DNA from 4 places in the Methylobacterium radiodurans genome. Region 2 is predicted to be linked to each of the others. Evidence: predicted binding sites of a transcription regulator. Region 2 holds the regulator's gene; each other region holds the start of a gene.
The links. Region 2 encodes LexA, which represses DNA repair genes until DNA is damaged. Its sites were predicted from a motif close to TGTTCNNNNTGTGTTCNG; they were not measured.
Positions count from the first base shown of each region.

Region 1: the regulator LexA is predicted to act here: its motif matches at 3,004-3,021, upstream of DK427_RS08005 (LexA family protein).
Region 3: the regulator LexA is predicted to act here: its motif matches at 1,512-1,529, upstream of parE (DNA topoisomerase IV subunit B).
Region 4: the regulator LexA is predicted to act here: its motif matches at 2,705-2,722, upstream of DK427_RS25480 (trna delta -isopentenylpyrophosphate transferase).

Region 1 is NZ_CP029551.1:1,759,720-1,764,098, forward strand. Features, by position in the region: gene DK427_RS07980 (hypothetical protein) at 4-267, shown strand; gene DK427_RS07985 (hypothetical protein) at 276-485, shown strand; gene DK427_RS07990 (hypothetical protein) at 482-691, shown strand; gene DK427_RS07995 (DMT family transporter) at 779-1,222, shown strand; gene DK427_RS08000 (Y-family DNA polymerase) at 1,243-2,532, opposite strand; gene DK427_RS08005 (LexA family protein) at 2,529-2,984, opposite strand; gene DK427_RS08010 (DUF6894 family protein) at 3,109-3,357, shown strand; gene DK427_RS08015 (hypothetical protein) at 3,373-3,624, shown strand; gene DK427_RS08020 (DUF4214 domain-containing protein) at 3,916-4,379, opposite strand, start outside.
Region 2 is NZ_CP029551.1:1,267,942-1,272,320, forward strand. Features, by position in the region: gene gltX (glutamate--tRNA ligase) at 1-762, opposite strand, end outside; gene DK427_RS05625 (ComEC/Rec2 family competence protein) at 948-3,191, shown strand; gene lexA (transcriptional repressor LexA) at 3,198-3,923, opposite strand; gene DK427_RS05635 (molybdopterin molybdotransferase MoeA) at 4,041-4,379, opposite strand, start outside.
Region 3 is NZ_CP029551.1:5,321,967-5,326,345, reverse strand. Features, by position in the region: gene parE (DNA topoisomerase IV subunit B) at 1-1,429, opposite strand, end outside; gene DK427_RS24980 (PhoX family protein) at 1,655-3,631, opposite strand; gene DK427_RS24975 (hypothetical protein) at 3,799-3,987, shown strand; gene DK427_RS24970 (ATP12 family chaperone protein) at 4,042-4,379, shown strand, end outside.
Region 4 is NZ_CP029551.1:5,446,300-5,450,678, reverse strand. Features, by position in the region: gene DK427_RS25505 (ankyrin repeat domain-containing protein) at 1-215, opposite strand, end outside; gene DK427_RS25500 (di-trans,poly-cis-decaprenylcistransferase) at 295-1,020, opposite strand; gene DK427_RS25495 (transcriptional regulator) at 1,069-1,431, opposite strand; gene DK427_RS25490 (hypothetical protein) at 1,418-2,035, opposite strand; gene DK427_RS25485 (hypothetical protein) at 2,284-2,589, shown strand; gene DK427_RS25480 (trna delta -isopentenylpyrophosphate transferase) at 2,768-3,439, shown strand; gene DK427_RS25475 (hypothetical protein) at 3,483-3,779, shown strand; gene gyrA (DNA gyrase subunit A) at 3,913-4,379, shown strand, end outside.

The DNA of each region.
Region 1 (4,379 bases), 490 kb from region 2:
CGTATGGCTGATCCCAAGACCACGGGCGAACTCCGCAAGGCCGCCGAGGTCACCGACGACGAAATCAACGCCGCGGTCGACGCGGTGCTGGCGAAGCCGGAAACGGGCCAGTACCCGATCGGCGGCGGCTACCTGCTTGACCTCGCCGCGGCCATCGAGGCGCACGAGCCGTCCGCGAAGGCTCTGGCCGATCCCGAGGCCAAGCCCGGGTGGCGGCGCACGATGGCGCGCACCGCGATCCTGATGGGGCGGCCTGAGAAGGCGTGAGGAGCACCATGGCGAAGGCGAAGAAGGATGAGGCCGTTGACGAGATGACCCCGGCGCCGGGACTGCCGCCACGGTTCATGTTCGCGGTGGGCGAGCGCGTGTCCGGCCACGGCATCGTAGGCGAGGTCGTCACGCAAGACGGGCCCTGGACCGTCACCGTTCAGCAGGACCGCGGTGGCAAGATCACGGCGGCCGTCACGCTCCTGAGCCAGGCGTGATCCCGCCTGAGTTCCACAAGCCGACGCCGGCCGACCAGTTCGAGGCCGCGTTGCGCGAAGCTGATGCGCGTGAAGCGGCGAAGCCTCGTCGTCTTACCCGTCCGCGCTCGACATGGCTGCAACTCGCGGTCGCTCTCGCGCTCGGCCTGGCGCTCTGGGCCGTGATCCTCGCCGGGCTGTCGCGAGCGGTGTTCGGCTGGCCGTGAGGCGGGCAATCCGTCACGGAGGCGCTTTGCGGCAGAGGACCCATTCGCACGTTCTACCGCAAGTGGTCGTGCGGATCGGATCCCAACATGTGGTATCTCTACGCCATCGTCCTCCTCGCAGGGATCGCCAACGCGATCCAGCCAGGACAGAACGGTGCGCTGGCCAAAGGTCTTCCCCAGCCGCTCACGGCCGGGTTGGTCGTGGGCCTTGGGACTTTCCTGACGGTCTTGGTTGCCGGCTTGGTGTCGGGTCGCCTCGCGCTGCCGACCTACGAGGAGGCGGCACGTATACCCTGGTGGGCGTGGTTCGGCGGCGTTCTGGGAGGCGGCATCGTCGCCACACAACTTCTGGTCGCGCAGACGGTCGGAGCGGCTGCGTTCACAGGTCTGTTGGTGACGGCCGGTGTCGTCACCTCAATTGCGCTCGACCATTTCGGCTGGGTCGGCTTCGAGCAGCACAGCGCGAATCTTCCGCGCATCCTCGGCGGGTTGCTGATGATTGGCGGGGTCGCGCTGATTGCCAGATCCTGACGGCCTCCTACGCCCCAGGCTCAAGCCACCGCGACCGGTAGCTCGCTCACCTGCGTGGTGTAGCGCGGGGTCCGCATCTCAAACTTCGTGCTCCAGTCCCGCTTCTCCAGCACGCCGGCCCGCGCTGGCACGACGGCGCCTGCGCCCCAGCGCGCGTTGCAGGCGTCGATCGCCGCCATCAGCGGCCCGGAGCGCTCCCGGTCCATCTGCCCGATCAGCGCCCGCGGGCTGTCCTCCAGCCGCATCAGGTCCGTGGTGATCACCCCGGCCTTCGCATAGCGCCAGGGCCGCTCGCCTGGCTCGCGCCAGGTCTTGGCGACGCCCAGCAGCGCCGCCTTGATCAGCGCCAGCGTGTCGCTCGTCGCCTCCGGCAGCGTCACGGTGGTGGACACCGAGCGCATCGGGTCGCCGCGGTCGTGCTCGCTGGTGTGATAGAAGACGCTGACGTGGTTGGTCGCGAGCCCGCCCCGGCGCAGCTTCTCACCCAGGCGCGTGGCATGCGTCGAGACCGCCTGCTCCAGTTCGGTCCGGTCGGTGATCCGGCGCGAGAACGAGCGGGTGACGGCGCAGCCCTTGCGCTGGGCCGGCATCAGCTCGAGCGGCAGGCAGGCCAGCCCGCGCAGCTCGTGGATGATGCGCTCGCCCACCACCGTCATGGCCTTGCGCACCGGCCGCGGGTCGAGGTCGCGCAGGTCCGCCGCCGTGTCCACGCCAAGCGCCTGTAGCTTCACCAGCGAGGCCCGGCCGATGCCCCACACTTCCTCGACGCCGATCCGGCAGAGCCAGTGATCGTAGGCTACTGGGTCGGTGAGATCGCACACGCCCTGCAGGTCCGGCACCGTCTTGGCGATGTGGTTGGCGAGCTTGGCCAGCGTCTTTGTCGGGCCGATGCCGACGCAGGTCGGGATGCCGGTCCAGGCGCGCACGGTGGCGCGCAGGTCGCGGGCGAGTTCGACACGCCGGTCCGCTCGCACATCGGAGAGATCGAGGAAGCTCTCGTCGATCGAGTAGATCTCCACCCGGGGTGAGAAGTCCCGGTACACCGCATTGGTGCGGGCGCTCATGTCGCCGTAGAGCGTATAGTTCGAGGAGAACACCCGCACGCCTTGGGCCCGGCACATCTCCCGGATCTTGAAGAAGGGCTCGCCCATGCGGATGCCGAGCGCCTTGGCCTCGGCCGTGCGGGCGATGGCGCAGCCGTCGTTGTTGGAGAGCACGATGACGGGCACGCCCGCGAGCTTCGGGTCGAACACGCGCTCGCACGAGCAGTAGAACGAGTTGCCGTCGATCAGCGCCAGGGCACGGCTCATCGGCCGAGCCGCCCGCGGATCAAGTGCCAGCGGATCGTGAAGCGCACCACGCCCCAGATCGCAGCCTCCTCGAGATCCTCGACCGCGAAGGCGGGCAGGTCCGGGTTGTCAAAGGCGAGGCGCGCGCGGTTGCCCTCGATGACGAGCCGCTTGATCGACATCTGCCCGGCGACCACCGCGACCACCACGCTGTCGTGCCCCGCCTTCAGGCTGCGATCGACACAGGCGAGGTCGCGGTCGAAGATGCCGGCGCCGCGCATCGACTCGCCGCTGATCTGCCAGAGGAAGGTGGCGGGTGGGTTCGGTACCAGCCAGCGCGGCAGCTCGATCGCCCCCTCCATGAAGTCGTCGGCGGGCGAGGGGAAGCCGGCGCAGAGCCGCTGTCCCAGCAGCGGCACGCGCACCGTGGACAACCCGTCGTCCGGCAGTTCTGCGACCCGATGCAGACTCACGCCAGCGCCTCACCCCTGCTAGAACGTTTAGAGAACAAGCACGGCTGGCCGACGCAGCACAATCCGAGCGCGCGCAGATTCCGCTGCGGTTGTGAAGACGTGTGGATGATGAGGCGAAAGGCGAATGCAGCCCGGCACTTACCGCTTCCATTGTACCGACGGCGAGCACGCGGTGCTCGATCACGCAGGCCGGTACCTGCGTGCCCGCGACGACCTGCGCGCGGAAGCCGCACGGGCAGCGCGCGCGATCATGGACCGGGTGGCCGGCCGGCTCGACTGGTCGGCCTGGATCGTGGACGTGCACGACGGCGCGGGCCGCCACGTGCTCACCCTGAAGTTCACGGAAGCTGGCCCCGCACTGCGGGCGGCCTGAGAGAGGACCCAGAGCATGGCCCTGAAGACGAGCTTCATGGTGCAGACCTTCAGCATCCACCGGAAGCGGCTGAAGCCGGACCGGCCGGAGCTCGCCTCGACCGAGAGCGGAGCGCTGAAGAAGGCGCAAGCCATGTCAGCCCGGATGCCCGGCACGGCCGCCATCCGGATCGTAGCCGACGACGAGACGGGCGAACTGGAGAGCGCGACAATCCTCGGGCAGTTCGGCGAGGTGCCGGACGATTTCGCCGAGAGCCTGCAGAGCTGAGGGGGCGTCGTGGGGGAGCCAGACGAAAGGCGGCGTGCGACCGCGGAGGGCTACCTGCGCGGCCGCACCTTGGAAGAGACCCTGGCCGCGTGGCGCTCGGACTACGACGCGCCAACCTATCGCGAGCGCCGGCTCATCCTGGCGCGCTTCGGCACCCTGCTTCGGAGGCGCCCGGCCGAGGCCCAAAAGGACACAGCGAGAAAACAACCCGAACAAGGCAGATGGAATTGCCCGCCATGGCGTTACGCCGAGCAGGCATGATTATTTATATCAGTCGTTATTTGGGTTTTATCACCAGAAGACACTGTAATCGAGCTGGATACCGGACGTCAACGTTGGGTCCACTCTCGCATGGTTTTCCGGACTTTCCGAGAAACCGGCAAGAACGGTTGCTCTATCGAAAGAGCGATCTGCGAGATGGCCTAGCCAGAAGGCTAGGCCGCCAGCATCCGGGGCTCGCTTGAGGACGTTGGCATAAAGCGCCGTTACGAAGGACTGATCGCTCAGTGTTGCGCCGTAGCGTTGAGCAAACTCGGGTGAAGAAAGGAAGTTCACAGCCGCATCATGTAAACTCGTGCCTCTGTCTGCGCGGCTTACGTGCCAGGAAAGGCCGGCCGCATCAGGTAAACGGTTCAAGGCAGCCTGATATAATCTGTAGGCCTGCCCCGCAGTGCCATCAATATCAAAAGCCAATGTTCCATCTGAAAATTTAACGCGCTCGACATTTATCAACGTATCCGAACCATTCCGATTGA
Region 2 (4,379 bases):
GCGGTAGGCATCGACGCCGAGCGCCCCGTGGCGCTTCGAGAGCTTCGCCCCGTCCGCCCCGTGGATCAGCGGGATATGAGCCATGGCCGGCACGTCCCAGCCCATCGCCCGATAGATCTGGCTCTGGCGGGCGGCGTTGGTGAGGTGGTCGTCGCCGCGGATGATCTGGGTGACGCCCATGTCGTGGTCGTCCACCACCACGGCCAGCATGTAGGTCGGCGTGCCGTCCGAGCGCAGCAGGACGAGATCGTCGAGGTCGCGATTGGCCCAGGTCACGCGGCCCTGCACCGCGTCGTCCACCACGGTCTCGCCCTCGGTGGGCGCGCGCAGCCGGATGACGTAGGGCGCGCCGGCCGGGGCCTCGGCCGGGTCACGGTCGCGCCAGCGCCCGTCGTAGCGGGAGGGCTTGCCCGCGGCCCGGGCCTGCTCGCGCATCTGGGCGAGTTCCTCGGCCGTGGCGTAGCAGCGATAGGCGTTGCCGGCAGCGAGCAGGCTCTCGGCGACCTCCCGGTGCCGGTCGGCGCGGGCGAACTGGAACACCACGTCCCCGTCCCAATCGAGACCGAGCCAGCGCATCCCGTCGAGGATCGCGTCGATCGCCCCTTGGGTCGAGCGCTCGCGGTCGGTGTCCTCGATGCGCAGCAGCATCCGGCCGCCGTGATGGCGTGCGTAGAGCCAGTTGAACAGCGCGGTGCGGGCGCCCCCGATATGGAGGTAGCCCGTGGGCGAGGGCGCGAAGCGCGTGACGACGGGTGACGACATCGATCTCGGGGTGCAGGTGCGGCGCGCGGAGCCTTGGGAGACGCGCGGGCTCGCGGGCGAACGGGAATAGGGCGGCCGGCCCTGTGGGGCGCGGCGGCAGTGGCTGTAGCATGGCCCCGCCGATGCGTTAAGAAAGCGTTGACGCCGCGTGAATGTTCACGACGCGCTGACGGACGGCCCGGATCATGGAGCGGATCGGCGCGCGGGGAAGCGGCGGGAACCTCGTGCTCGGCGTCCCGCTGCGTCGCGCGCCCGGGCTCGTCCTGCCGGCGCTCCGCGGCTGGGTCGGCGGCTGCCTCGCCGCGGAGGCCGCGCAGCGGCGGCTGTTCCCCTGGCTCGCCGTCGCCTTCGGGGCCGGCATCCTCCTGTTCTTCGGTCTGGCGGACGGCGCGCCCGCTCTCGCGGCGCCGCTCGGCGCGGCCGCCCTCTGCCTCGGGCTGACACCCCGGCTCGGCACCCGGCCCGCCGTCCTGGCTCTCGCGCTCGCGTTGGCGGCGGCCCTCCTCGGCTTCGCGGCCGCGGCCTGGCGCGTCTCGCGGGTCGCGGGGCCGGTCCTCGCCCGCACCACCATCGCGCCGCTCGCCGGCCTCGTCGAATCCCTGGAGGAGCGCGAGGAGGGCGCCCGGCTGGTGATCCGGGTCACCCGCTTCGGCGCGCTGACCCCGGAGGAGACCCCGCGGCGGGTGCGGGTGTCGTTCAAGAAGGCGCCGCCCGTGACGCCCGGCGACGCGATCGAGGCGACCGCGCGCCTGCTGCCTCCGCCGGAGGCCGCCCGGCCCGGCGGCTACGACTTCGCCCGCGACGCATGGTTTCGCGGCATCGGCGCGGTGGGCTCACTGACCGGCAAGATCGTGGTGCGCTCACCCGCCGAGGCGCCGGGCCTGTCCGCGCGTCTCACCGCCCTCGTGGACGCGGCGCGCAATGCCCTCACCCGGCGCATCGCCGAGGCGACCGGCGGACAGGCCGGTGCGGTCGCCGCCGCCCTCGTCACCGGCAAGCGCGGGCTGATCGCGCCCGCCACCAGCGAGACCCTGCGGGCGGCGGGGATCTACCACGTCGTCTCGATCTCCGGTCTCCACATGGTGCTGGCGGCGGGCGTGGTGTTCTGGCTGATCCGGGCGGGACTGGCGCTGGTGCCGCACCTCGCCCTGTTCTGGCCGATCAAGAAGATCGCGGCGGCCGTCGCGATGCTCGGCGTCACCGCCTACTGCGTCTTCTCCGGCTGGGACGTCGCGGCCGAGCGCGCGCTCGTGATGACGCTGATCATGCTGGGCGCGATCCTCGTGGACCGCCCGGCGCTCTCGATGCGCAACCTCGCGCTGGCGGCCCTCGTCGCGCTCGCCCGCGAGCCCGAGGCGCTCCTCGGCCCGAGCTTCCAGATGTCGTTCGGGGCGGTGGCCGGGCTGATCGCCTGCGCGCGGCTCGTCGGCGGCGGGCTGTTCCGGCAGGAGGGGGCGGGGCGGATCGGTCGGCTCTACGGCGCGGTGCTCGCCGCGGTGGTCGGCACGCTCGCCACGACCCTGGTGGCCCAGATCGCCACAGCCCCCTTCGCGACCTACCATTTCCAGACCGTGCAGCCCTTCGGGCTCCTCGGCAACGCGCTGACCCTGCCGCTGGTCTCGCTCGCGGTGATGCCGGCGGCCGTGCTCGGCATCCTGGCCTACCCCTTCGCCCTCGACCTGCCGGTCTGGTGGCTGATGGGGCAGGCGGTGCGGGGGATGCTGGCGATCTCCGGGTGGATCGAGGGATTCGGCGGCGCAACGCTCGTCGTGCCGGCCTTCGGCAGCGCGGCGCTCGGGCTCTTCGCCGCCGCGCTTCTGCTGGCGACGCTGCCGGCCTCGGGCCTGCGCTGGCTCGCGCTCCTGCCGGGCGCCTGCGGGCTCGCGCTCGCCGCCGCGCCGGAGCGCCACGACCTCTACGTCGACCGGCAGGGCGGCGGGGCGGCTCTGCGCGGCGCGGACGGTCGGCTGATCACCCTCGGGCGCCCCTCGGGCTTCGTGCTGGAGCAGTGGCTGAAGGCGGACGGTGACGGGCGCAAACCCGCGGATCTGGGCGGCGGCACCTGCGACCGGCTCGGCTGCGTCGGTCACCTCGCGGACGGGCGGGCGGTCGCCCTCGTGCGCGACCGGCGCGCCTTCGCCGAGGATTGCGCCCGCGCCGCGGTGATCGTCACGGGGCTCGGCGCGCCGCCCGGATGTGCCGCCACTGTCGTGATCGATCGGGCCTATCTCACCCGGTACGGGGCGACTGCGCTGCGGGTGATGCCGGACGGTACGCTCGTCCTCCTTCACGCCCGGGATCCCGCCCGGTCCGCGCCCTGGTCGCCGGTCGCCCGACCGCCGCCGCAAACAGAGAAGGCTCCGCAGCCGGCAGCCGCGGAGCCTTCCCGGGACGAGCCGCCCGGTGTGCCGGACGATTCCGAGCCGTAGCGCCGGTCAGTAGCGGCGCACGAGGCTGACCAGCCGGCCCTGGATCTGCACCCGGTCGGGGCCGAGCACGCGGGTCTCGTAGGCCGGGTTGGCGGCCTCAAGCGCGATCGATGAGCCGCGCTTGCGCAGCCGCTTGAGCGTCGCCTCCTCGTCGTCGATCAGCGCCACGATGATGTCGCCGGTGTTGGCCGTGTCCTGCTTGCGGATCACCACGAGGTCGCCGTCGAGGATGCCGGCCTCGACCATCGAGTCGCCGCGCACCTCCAGGGCGTAGTGCTCGCCGCCCGCCAGGAAGTCCGGCGACAGGGTGATGGCCGAGCTCTGGTTCTGGATCGCCGAGATCGGCGTACCGGCGGCGATCCGGCCCATGACCGGGATCGAGACGGCGCGGCCCTGCTCGTCGGTGAACTGGGTCGTGGTGGGCCGGGGCGGCACCGCCTTGGCCCGGCCACCCTCGACCACGCTCGGGGTGAAGCGGCGCGGCTCGGGCGCGGCGGCGGCGGTCGCCGGTCCGAGGCTCTCGGGCAGGCGGATCACCTCGATGGCGCGCGCCCGGTTCGGCAGGCGGCGCAGGAAGCCGCGCTCCTCCAGGGCCGTGATCAGCCGGTGGATGCCCGACTTCGACTTGAGGTCGAGCGCGTCCTTCATCTCGTCGAAGGAGGGCGGCACGCCGCTCTCGCGCATCCGCTGCTGGATGAAGCGCAGGAGATCCAGCTGTTTACGCGTCAGCATCGGGCGGCACTCGCATTCGGGACAGGCAGAATCGCGGCTTCGGAAACAAACCACGAACACGTTAAACGTTCCGCAAGTGTTCCGCAAGCGGGTGCTCCGAAAGCGCCCGCACGCGCGTCAGATCAGCCGGCGGTCGAGACGTATGATGCGGCAGGGATCGCCCGCCCGCGCGGGTGGGGCGTGCGGCTCGCGGATCAGCAGGGCCTCGGCCTGGCCGAGCACCGCGAGCATCGAGGAATCCTGGCGCCGCTCCGGCGTCGCCTCCGGCAGGCGGTCGGACGCGGTGCGCAGGGTCGCCCGCATGTAGTCCTGGCGGCCGTCATTGGCCTCGAGGTCGCGGCCGAGGGTCGCCGGCTCGCTGCGGTCCTCGCCCGCACGCGGGTCGCCGAGCAGGGCGCGGACCGCCGGCAGGACGAAGAGCAGCCCGCAGACGATCGAGGAGACCGGGTTGCCGGG
Region 3 (4,379 bases), 1.5 Mb from region 2:
CGCCGGCCGAGTCGCCCTCGACGATGAAGATCTCCGAGCCCGCGGTGCCCGCGGCCGAGCAGTCGGCGAGCTTGCCGGGCAGGCGCAGCTTGCGGGTGGCGGACTTGCGCGCAACCTCCTTCTCCTGGCGTCGGCGCAGGCGCTCCTCGGCGCGGTCGATCACCCAATCGAGGAGCTTGTTGGCCTGGGCCGGCGAGCCGGCGAGCCAGTGGTCGAAGGCGTCGCGGATCGCCGTCTCGACGATGCGCGAGGCCTCCACGGTGGCAAGCTTGTCCTTGGTCTGGCCCTGGAACTCCGGCTCGCGGATGAAGACCGAGAGCATGGAGGCGCAGGTCGCCATGACGTCGTCGGTGGTCACGGCCGTCATGCGCTTGGCCTGGTTCACGCGCTCGGCGTGCTCGCGCAGGCCCCGGAGCAGGGCGACGCGCAGGCCCGACTCGTGCGTGCCGCCCTCTGGCGTCGGGATCGTGTTGCAGTAGGAGTGCGAGACGCCGTCGTCCGCGACCGTCCAGGCCACCGCCCATTCGAGCGAGCCGTGGGAGCCCGGCTTCGTCACCTTGCCCGAGAAGATCGCGTCGGTGACGAGCTCCTTGCCGTCGATGTCGCGGGCCAGGTAATCCCGCAGGCCGCCGGGGAAGCGGTGCACGGCTTCCGGAGGCACGTCCGCCAGCCCCTCCAGCAGGGCGGGGGCACAGCGCCAGCGGATCTCGACGCCGCCGAACAGGTAGGCCTTGGAGCGCGCCATCTTGAACAGGCGGCGCGGATCGAACTTCAGCGAGCCGAAGATCTGCGCGTCCGGGTGAAAGCGCACCCGCGTGCCGCGCCGGTTCTGCACCCGGCCGACCGGCTCCAGGGCACTCACGGGGAGGCCACGCGAGAAGCTCTGGCGGTACAGGGTCTGGTTGCGGGCGACCTCGACCTCGAGGAGGTCTGAGAGCGCGTTCACCACCGAGATGCCGACGCCGTGCAGGCCGCCGGAGGTTTCGTAGACCTTCGAGTCGAACTTGCCGCCCGCGTGCAGCGTGGTCATGATGACCTCGAGCGCGGACTTGCCCGGGAATTTCGGGTGCGGGTCGACCGGGATGCCGCGGCCGTTGTCGGTGACGACGAGCGCCCCGCTCTCCTCCAGCTCCACCTCGATGAAGCTGGCGTGGCCCGCCACCGCCTCGTCCATCGAGTTGTCGATGACCTCGGCGAAGAGGTGGTGCAGCGCCCGCTCGTCGGTGCCGCCGATATACATGCCGGGCCGGCGACGGACCGGCTCCAGCCCCTCCAGCACCTCGATGGCCGAGGCGTCGTAGCCGCCCTCGGTCGCCTGCACGGCGGCGAGCGGCGGCACGGCGGCCGAGCCCTCGAGCTTGCGCCGCTCGGCCGGGCCCAGCAGCGGGGGCTTGCCCCCGGCGAAGAGATCGCGCGCGGTATCGCTCACGCGACGGCTCCGCGATGCAGGTTTGGCGGCACCGGCCGCGGTGGGAGAACGTGCAGCATTCGCCTTCATCCTCTGACTGTACCGGAACAAACCGGAAACAGAAAGGGGCCATCGCACCGCGGGAGGCGGAATCGGATCCCGATCCGCGCGGTGCACGTCACCCCATGACATGGGATGGGGTTGGTTAAGAAGGCCTGATCGCGGCGGGGCGGGGGCGCGAGGGCGTCAGGTGCCGACGCGACCGCCACCGCGCCGGGTGATCGCCACGACGGCTGGACGCGGCGGCAGGTTCGGGTCGAAGTCCGGCCAGCGGGTCGCGGGCCGCTCGAAGGTGGCGGGCTCGGCCTTCGGGTCCTCCTCGTCGGCCTCGCCGGGGTGCTGGACGGCCACGAAGAAGGTGGTGTCGTCCGGCGTGAAGTAGGGCCCGCACATCTCGGCGCCGGTCGGCACCTGGAAGAAGTGCTTGCCCGTGCCGCGCCCCGGCCCCTCCGTCTCCATCGCCCAGATGCCGTCGGTGCGGCCCGTGCGGCCAGCCGAATTGCCGTCGGTGGCGACCCAGAGCCGGCCCTGGCCGTCGACCGAGCAATTGTCCGGCATGCCGAACCAGCCGTCCCTTGTCGTCGCCGACGAGAAGGTGGCGCCGACCGCCGCGATCGCCGGATCGCCGCAGCGGACCAGCACCTCCCAGGCAAAACCCGGCGCGGCGTAGTCCCGTCCGTCCGGGCTAAGCTCCACGATGTGGCCGAAGCGGTTGTCGGGCCGCGGGTTGGCGGCATCGACCTGATCGGCCTTGCGCTTCGAATTGTTGGTCAGCATCACGTAGACCTTGCCGGTCTTCGGATTGGCCTCGACATCCTCCGGCCGGTCCATCTTGGTGGCACCGAGGAGGTCGGCGGCGCGCCGCGTCTCGACCAGCACGTCTGCCTGATCGCGAAAGCCGTTCTCGGGGGTCAGCGGGCCCTGGCCGTGGACGAGCGGCAGCCACGCGCCGCGCCCGTCCGCGTCGAAGCGGGCGACGAAGAGCGTGCCGCGGTCGAGGATGTCCCGGTTGGCGCTCCTATCCTGCAGATCGACCTTCGCCTCCGTGACGAAGCGGTAGACGTAGTCGAAGCGCTCGTCGTCGCCCTGGAACACGACGTAGCGCCCGTCGGCCGCCAGGATACCGGCCGCGCCCTCGTGCTTGAACCGGCCCATGGCGGTGCGCTTCTTCGGCACCGAGGCCGGGTCGAAGGGGTCGATCTCAACCACCCAGCCGAAGCGGTTCGGCTCGTTCGGCTCGGCCCCGAGATCGAAGCGCTCGTGGTACTTGCCCCAGGCGTAGAGGTTGCCGGGCATGCCGAGGCGCTTGTGATTGCGCGCCTCCGGCGAATCCGCGGCGAGCTTTCCGCCGAAATAGTAGTTGATGTTCTCCTCGCAGGTGAGCCACGTGCCCCAGGGCGTGGTGCCACCCGCGCAGTTGTTGATCATGCCGAGCACCTGCCGGCCCTCGGGGTCGGCCTTGGTGCGCAGGCGGTCCGAGCCGGAGGCGGGGCCGGTGAGCGTCATCGGGGTCGTCGCGGTGATGCGGCGGGCGTACCGGGAATCCGGCACCACCTGCCAGCGGCCGTCCACCCGCTTCACCTCGATTACCGAGCCGCCGTGGGCCGCCATCTCGATGTCGACGAGGTCCTGAGACATGCCGGCGAAGGCCGCCTTGCCGTCCTGCCGGCCGAGGCCGGGAAACATCAGCTCCTCGTTGGTGTACTCGTGGTTGACCACGAGCAGGCCGTGGGCCGCCGGGTCGGCGGCGCCCGGCAGCGGGAAATAGCCGATGAAGTCGTTGTTGTAGCCGAACTGTCGGGCTTGCGCCTCCGGCGTCTGGTTGCGCGGGTCGAAGGCGGGCGCGCCGGGCAGCACGGGATCGCCCCAGCGGATCAGGATCTCGGCATCGTGACCCGCCGCGACGTGGTGACGCTCGTCGGAGCCGGCCGGCAACTCGGCGAAGGGGAACGGCGAGGCGGCTTCGCGGGGGGCGCCCTGCGCCGCCGCCAGCGCGCGCGGCGCGACCACGGCGCTGATCGCCCCGACCGCGAGGGCCCCACGCAGCAGGTCGCGCCGGTGGAAGCGGGTGGCCACCACTTCGCCGAGCGTCGGGTTCGGGCTCGCGTTCGAGCCCGCATCCTCGGCGGCCTCGGCGGCCTGCGAGCGGTTGAGGTTCGTCATCGGATACTGTCTCCGGATCGTCGCACAGGCCCGCTATAGCGCCGACATGGCACTGCGATGACGCGGCCGACCGGAACCCGGAGCGGGCTGTGCGCGTTTTCTCTGGCAAAGCTTCGCCGTATCCGCGCCGGGCGGACGTCAGGAGCACAGATCGGGAGCCGGACGCCATGACGAAGACCGACGCCGACACGCGTCGCGCCAGCCTCCAGCGCGCCGAGCGGGCCGCCGGCGAAGCCTTCGGCTGGCCCGAGACCCCTGTCGAGGCGGTACGCCGCTCGCTTCTTCTCAACCCGACGACGATCGCCGCCGCGACCGCCGTCACCACGGTCGCCGCGACGCTGACCTACTTCGTCTGAGGCCGCGCGACCGGAGATCTCGCGCACGGCGCGCCGATCGCCTATCTCCCCCGCATGAGCGACGACGTGACCTCCGACTGGCTCAGCGACGAGCCCGGCCGCCCCGACCCGATGCGGGCGGCCCGTGCCCAGACCAAGCCCACCCTGCCGAAGCGCTTCTACAAGGAGGCGGCCTTCTCGGAGGGAGAGCATGGCTATCGCCTCACCCTCGATGGGCGCCCGGCCAACACGCCGGGCCGCAACCCGCTCGCCGGGCCGAACCGCGACCTCGCCGCGATCCTGGCGGCGGAATGGGGGGCGCAGGCCGAATTCATCGATCCTGCCACCATGCCGGTGACGCGGCTGGTCAACACCACCCTCGATGGGGTCGCGCCACGCCTGGAGGCCGTGGC
Region 4 (4,379 bases), 1.4 Mb from region 2:
GCCTCCAGGATCACCCGTACGGTCTCGGGCTGCCCGTTATAGGCGGCGAGCATCAGGAGGCTGTCGCCCTTGTCGTTGCGCAGGTTCGCCGGAAGGCCCTGGCCGAACAGCTCGGCTAGCTCCGCGGCGTGGCCCATGCGGGCGTACTGGAAAACGCGTCCCGCGAAGGCGAGCGTGGCGTCGTCGAGGGGGGGCGGCGGCTGGTCGGCGGACATCGGGGCCCTCGCGGGTCTGATCGGATGCCCGCGGATCTGGCGTCCGACCCGTCCGCTGTCCAGGCGTTTCCGCCCCGCCTCAGGCCGCGGTCGCCACCTTCGGCGGATTCAGGCCGCCGTAGCGGCGGTCGCGCCGGGCGAACTCGGCGATCGCCTCGGCGAGGTCGGCCCCTCCGAAATCCGGCCACATCCGATCGGTGAAGTGCAGCTCCGCGTAAGCCGCCTCCCAGAGCAGGAAGTCCGAGAGCCGCTTCTCGCCGCCGGTGCGGATCAGCAGGTCCACTTCGACCGGCGAGCCGTGCATCTCGCCCGCGACCAAGCGCCCGAACGCCTCCCGGGAGGTCTCCGGGTCGGCGAGCCTTGCGGCGGCCGCGATGATCGCGTCGCGGGCCGAGTAGTCGACCGCGATGCGCAGGTGCAGCCGCGTGCCGGCGGCGGTTGCCGCCTCGGCCGCCGCGATCGCCTCCGGGATGCCCCCGGGCAGCCGGTCGCGCCGGCCGATCACGCTGAGCCGCGTGCCGGTGCGGGCAAGGTGCGCGGTCTCGTTGCGCAGGTAGGAGCGCAGCAGGCGCATGAGCGCGCCGACCTCGTCGGCCGGGCGCTGCCAGTTGTCGCTGGAGAAGGCGTAGAGGGTGAGCGTGCCGATGCCGAGATCGGGACAGGCTTCCGCCGTCGCCCGGATCGCCTCGACGCCGCGGCGATGGCCGGCGAAGCGCGGCAGGCCGCGCGCCGTCGCCCAGCGCCCGTTGCCGTCCATGATGATCGCCGCGTGCAGGCCAGGTCGCGGTTCGGCCGGGCTGGGCATCGTCGGGGTCTCTCCGGTCGTGAGGGGGCGGCGGGTTCGGTCTTGGGTTCAGGCGGTCCTGAGATCGGGGGCCGGCCCCGCGGCCTCGGCCGCGTCGCGCACCACCTGTTCCAGCACCGCGAGGTATTCGAGGAAGCGCGCGCGCCCGGCCGGCGTCAGCCGGCAGAGCGTCTGCGGCCGGTTGTGGGCGTGGCCCTTCTCCAGGCTCACCAGCCCGGCTTCCTGCAGCACCGCGAGGTGGCGGCTGAGATTGCCGTCGGTCAGGTTGCAGAGCCGCTTCAGGTCCGGGAAGGGCAGGCCCTTCGGATGCCCCACCAGCGAGGTCAGCACGCCGAGCCGCGCCTTCTCGTGGATCGTCCGGTCGAGGCCCTCGTAGGAGAACCGGCCGTCCTCGTCGTCAGAGAGCGGCATCGTCGCCCCGCGTCGCCCGATGGAGGATCACGGCGAGCCAGCCCTGGCCCACGAGGTAGGGCAGGCCCATCAGCCAGGGGGAGAGGGCGTGGCTGGTGCTGGCGAGCGCGAGCCCGCCGAGGCCGGCGAGCAGGTACCACGCCGCCACGCTCTGCACGCTGCGCGGCAGGATCCGGGCGGAGGCGAACAGGCCGAGCCCCGTGAGCACCTGCCAGAGGCCCGGCAGCATCCAGGCCGCCTCCGGCGCGAAGCGCCCGATCACCAAGCCCAGGCAGGCGCCGGCACCGGCAGTCGGCAGGAACACCTCGATGGCGTTCCAGATCATCGCGTCGGCGAGACCCGAATGGATCCGGCGCGAGCGCCGCACCGTCTCGATGCCGACGAGCGCGAAGGCGACGAGCGCCGCGCCGACCCAGATGGTGAAGAACATCAGAGGCCGGGCATCCGGATCGCCGAGCCAGAGAGCCTGGGCGCCCGCCACCAGCAGGGCGACGAACCCTGTCGCCGCCACGGTCGCGGCGCCGAGGCCGCGGAAGGCCTCCTCGCGCGCGAGCTGGCTGCGGATCGCCACGATGTCCGCCAGAGCCCTGTCGAGGTCGCGCATGAGCCATACCCCCGGTGCGGCCTGCTTTGCATCGCAAAGTATGTCGCTGGCCGCGCGCTGGCAAGTGTATGCCCGCATACGCCCGGACGGGTTGCGGGATGAAGCCCTCTTCCGGGTTACGCCGCCCGGCGCGGACCCCGCCCGTGCTCGCGTCCATATTTACCGCGGCGTCGGCGAGGCTATGTATTCACGCGCCGCCGACGTGCGAAAATGGTGAATAAGAACATAAGAAGATTGGAGGACGACTGATGAAGTGCCTGTTTCGCTCTGTTCTCGTCGCGGCCGCGATGCTCCCGGTCGCCGCTCAAGCGGCCGCCCGGCTCAAGCTCGACGACAAGGCCTCGCTCTGGCCACGGGCCGGCATGGAGGAGAAGATCGACTTCACCAACCGGATGGGCAAGTCGATGACGCAGCTCTCCCCCGACCTCAGCAACCACTACTTCATGCGCTGCCTGGAGGAGACGGCCAATGTCGGCGACACGAAGGGGCTGACTCGGGGCGACCTCGTGCGGACCTGCGTCTCACTGCACATGGGCCGCGACGGGCAGAACTAGCGGGCCGGCCTCCGAGCGTGCGGCCGGGGTCCTGCGGCCGCCGCACCCGTGCGGAGACGCTCGCAACGCGCCCGCGGAGCCCCTTGCAAGCCTGTGGATAACACCCCATAACGGTGAGAACAAAAGAGGAACATATGGCCACGCTTCCGCGGCGTGGCCGGCCCCGAGGTGAGAGCCCATGCGAACCGCCGACAAGCAGATCGCCGACACTCTGGTGCGCTACGGCGAGCCCTTCGCCGGCAACGTCTGGCGGGTGCAGGGCACGGCGGTGATCTACCACAAGACATTGGAGCGCATCGCCGCGCAGGCGGGCATCCGCTTCGACCCGCCGACGATCATTCGCGCCGAGCGCGACGAGGCGGTTGTGCTGGTCACCGGGCGCCTGCCGGGCGCCAAGGCCGGGACCGAGCGGGTCGAGTGGTCGATCGGCGAGGCGCTGGTGAACGTGAACTACCGCGTCTCGGGCAAGCAGGCCGCCTACGTCTACGCCATGGCCGAGAAGCGGGGGAAGGACCGCGTCATCCTCAAGCTGATCGAGCTGCACGGCCTCGTCTATTCCGAGGAGGAGGCCGACGAGTTCCGCGGCGGGCGGCTCGCCGAGGTGCAGGTGGTCGGCGACGATTTCGAGGCCCCTGCCTTCGACGAGGTGACGGAGGCCGAGGCCGACCTGAAGCGGGCGATCGACGCCACCGACACCATCAACGCCGTCACCGACCTGATGCTGGCCGGCGAGACGCAACAGATCCTCGCCGGCATGCCGCAGGGCACCCGCGACGAGGTGCGCGACTACGCCAAGGCCCGCCTCGTGGCGCTGGGCTGGCCCGGCACCAAGGGCCGCCGCGCCGCCTGATCCCGTCTTCCCGAAACCCGATTTCGCACAAGAGGAGCACCCGATGCGCCGCGCCGCCGACCGTCGTCAGGACCGCTACGCGATCGAGACCCTGAGCTACAGCCCGACCCGGCTGGTCAAGCTCGGCCGCCGCAAGGTGGCGATGCTGTTCCAGCCCGCGGAAGCGGGCGCGCCCTGGCAGCTCTACCCGAATCCCGATGCTTTCCCGGGCCTCGGCTTCGAGGGGCTGCCGGCGCCGCTGCGGCCCGAGTTCATGAGCTTTCCGGACCTCGCGGCGGTCGAGGATTTCCTCGGGATCAGAGGGAGTTCGAGTGGGGCGGCGATGCCGCTCGCCGCCTGAAGCCGCGCTTGCGCGGGGGCTCCGTGAGCCTTATTTAACCATTTGATATCACGGATCTTCCCGCGCCCCCGTCCGGGCGGGCGCGACGCGATCCCGAGGAGCCTCGTGCTCCGCGTTCTGGACAGGTAGCTCTTTGGCCGAGACCAACGATCCGGGGGCCGGCGCGCCGCCGCCCGCCACCGACATCCGCCCCGTCTCCATCACCGACGAGATGCGCCGCTCCTACCTCGATTACGCGATGAGCGTGATCGTGAGCCGCGCGCTCCCCGACGCGCGCGACGGGCTCAAGCCCGTGCACCGGCGCATCCTCTACTCGGCCTTCGAGTCGGGGCACCTGCCGGAGCGCAAATACGTCAAGTCGGCGCGCATCGTCGGCGACGTGATCGGTCTCTACCACCCGCACGGCGACCAATCGATCTACGACGCCCTCGTGCGGATGGCGCAGGACTTCTCCATGCGCCTGATGCTCATCGACGGGCAGGGCAATTTCGGCTCGGTCGACGGCGATCCGCCGGCGGCCATGCGCTACACCGAGTCGAGGCTGGCCAAGCCCGCGACCGCGCTGCTCACCGACATCGACAAGAACACCGTCGATTTCGG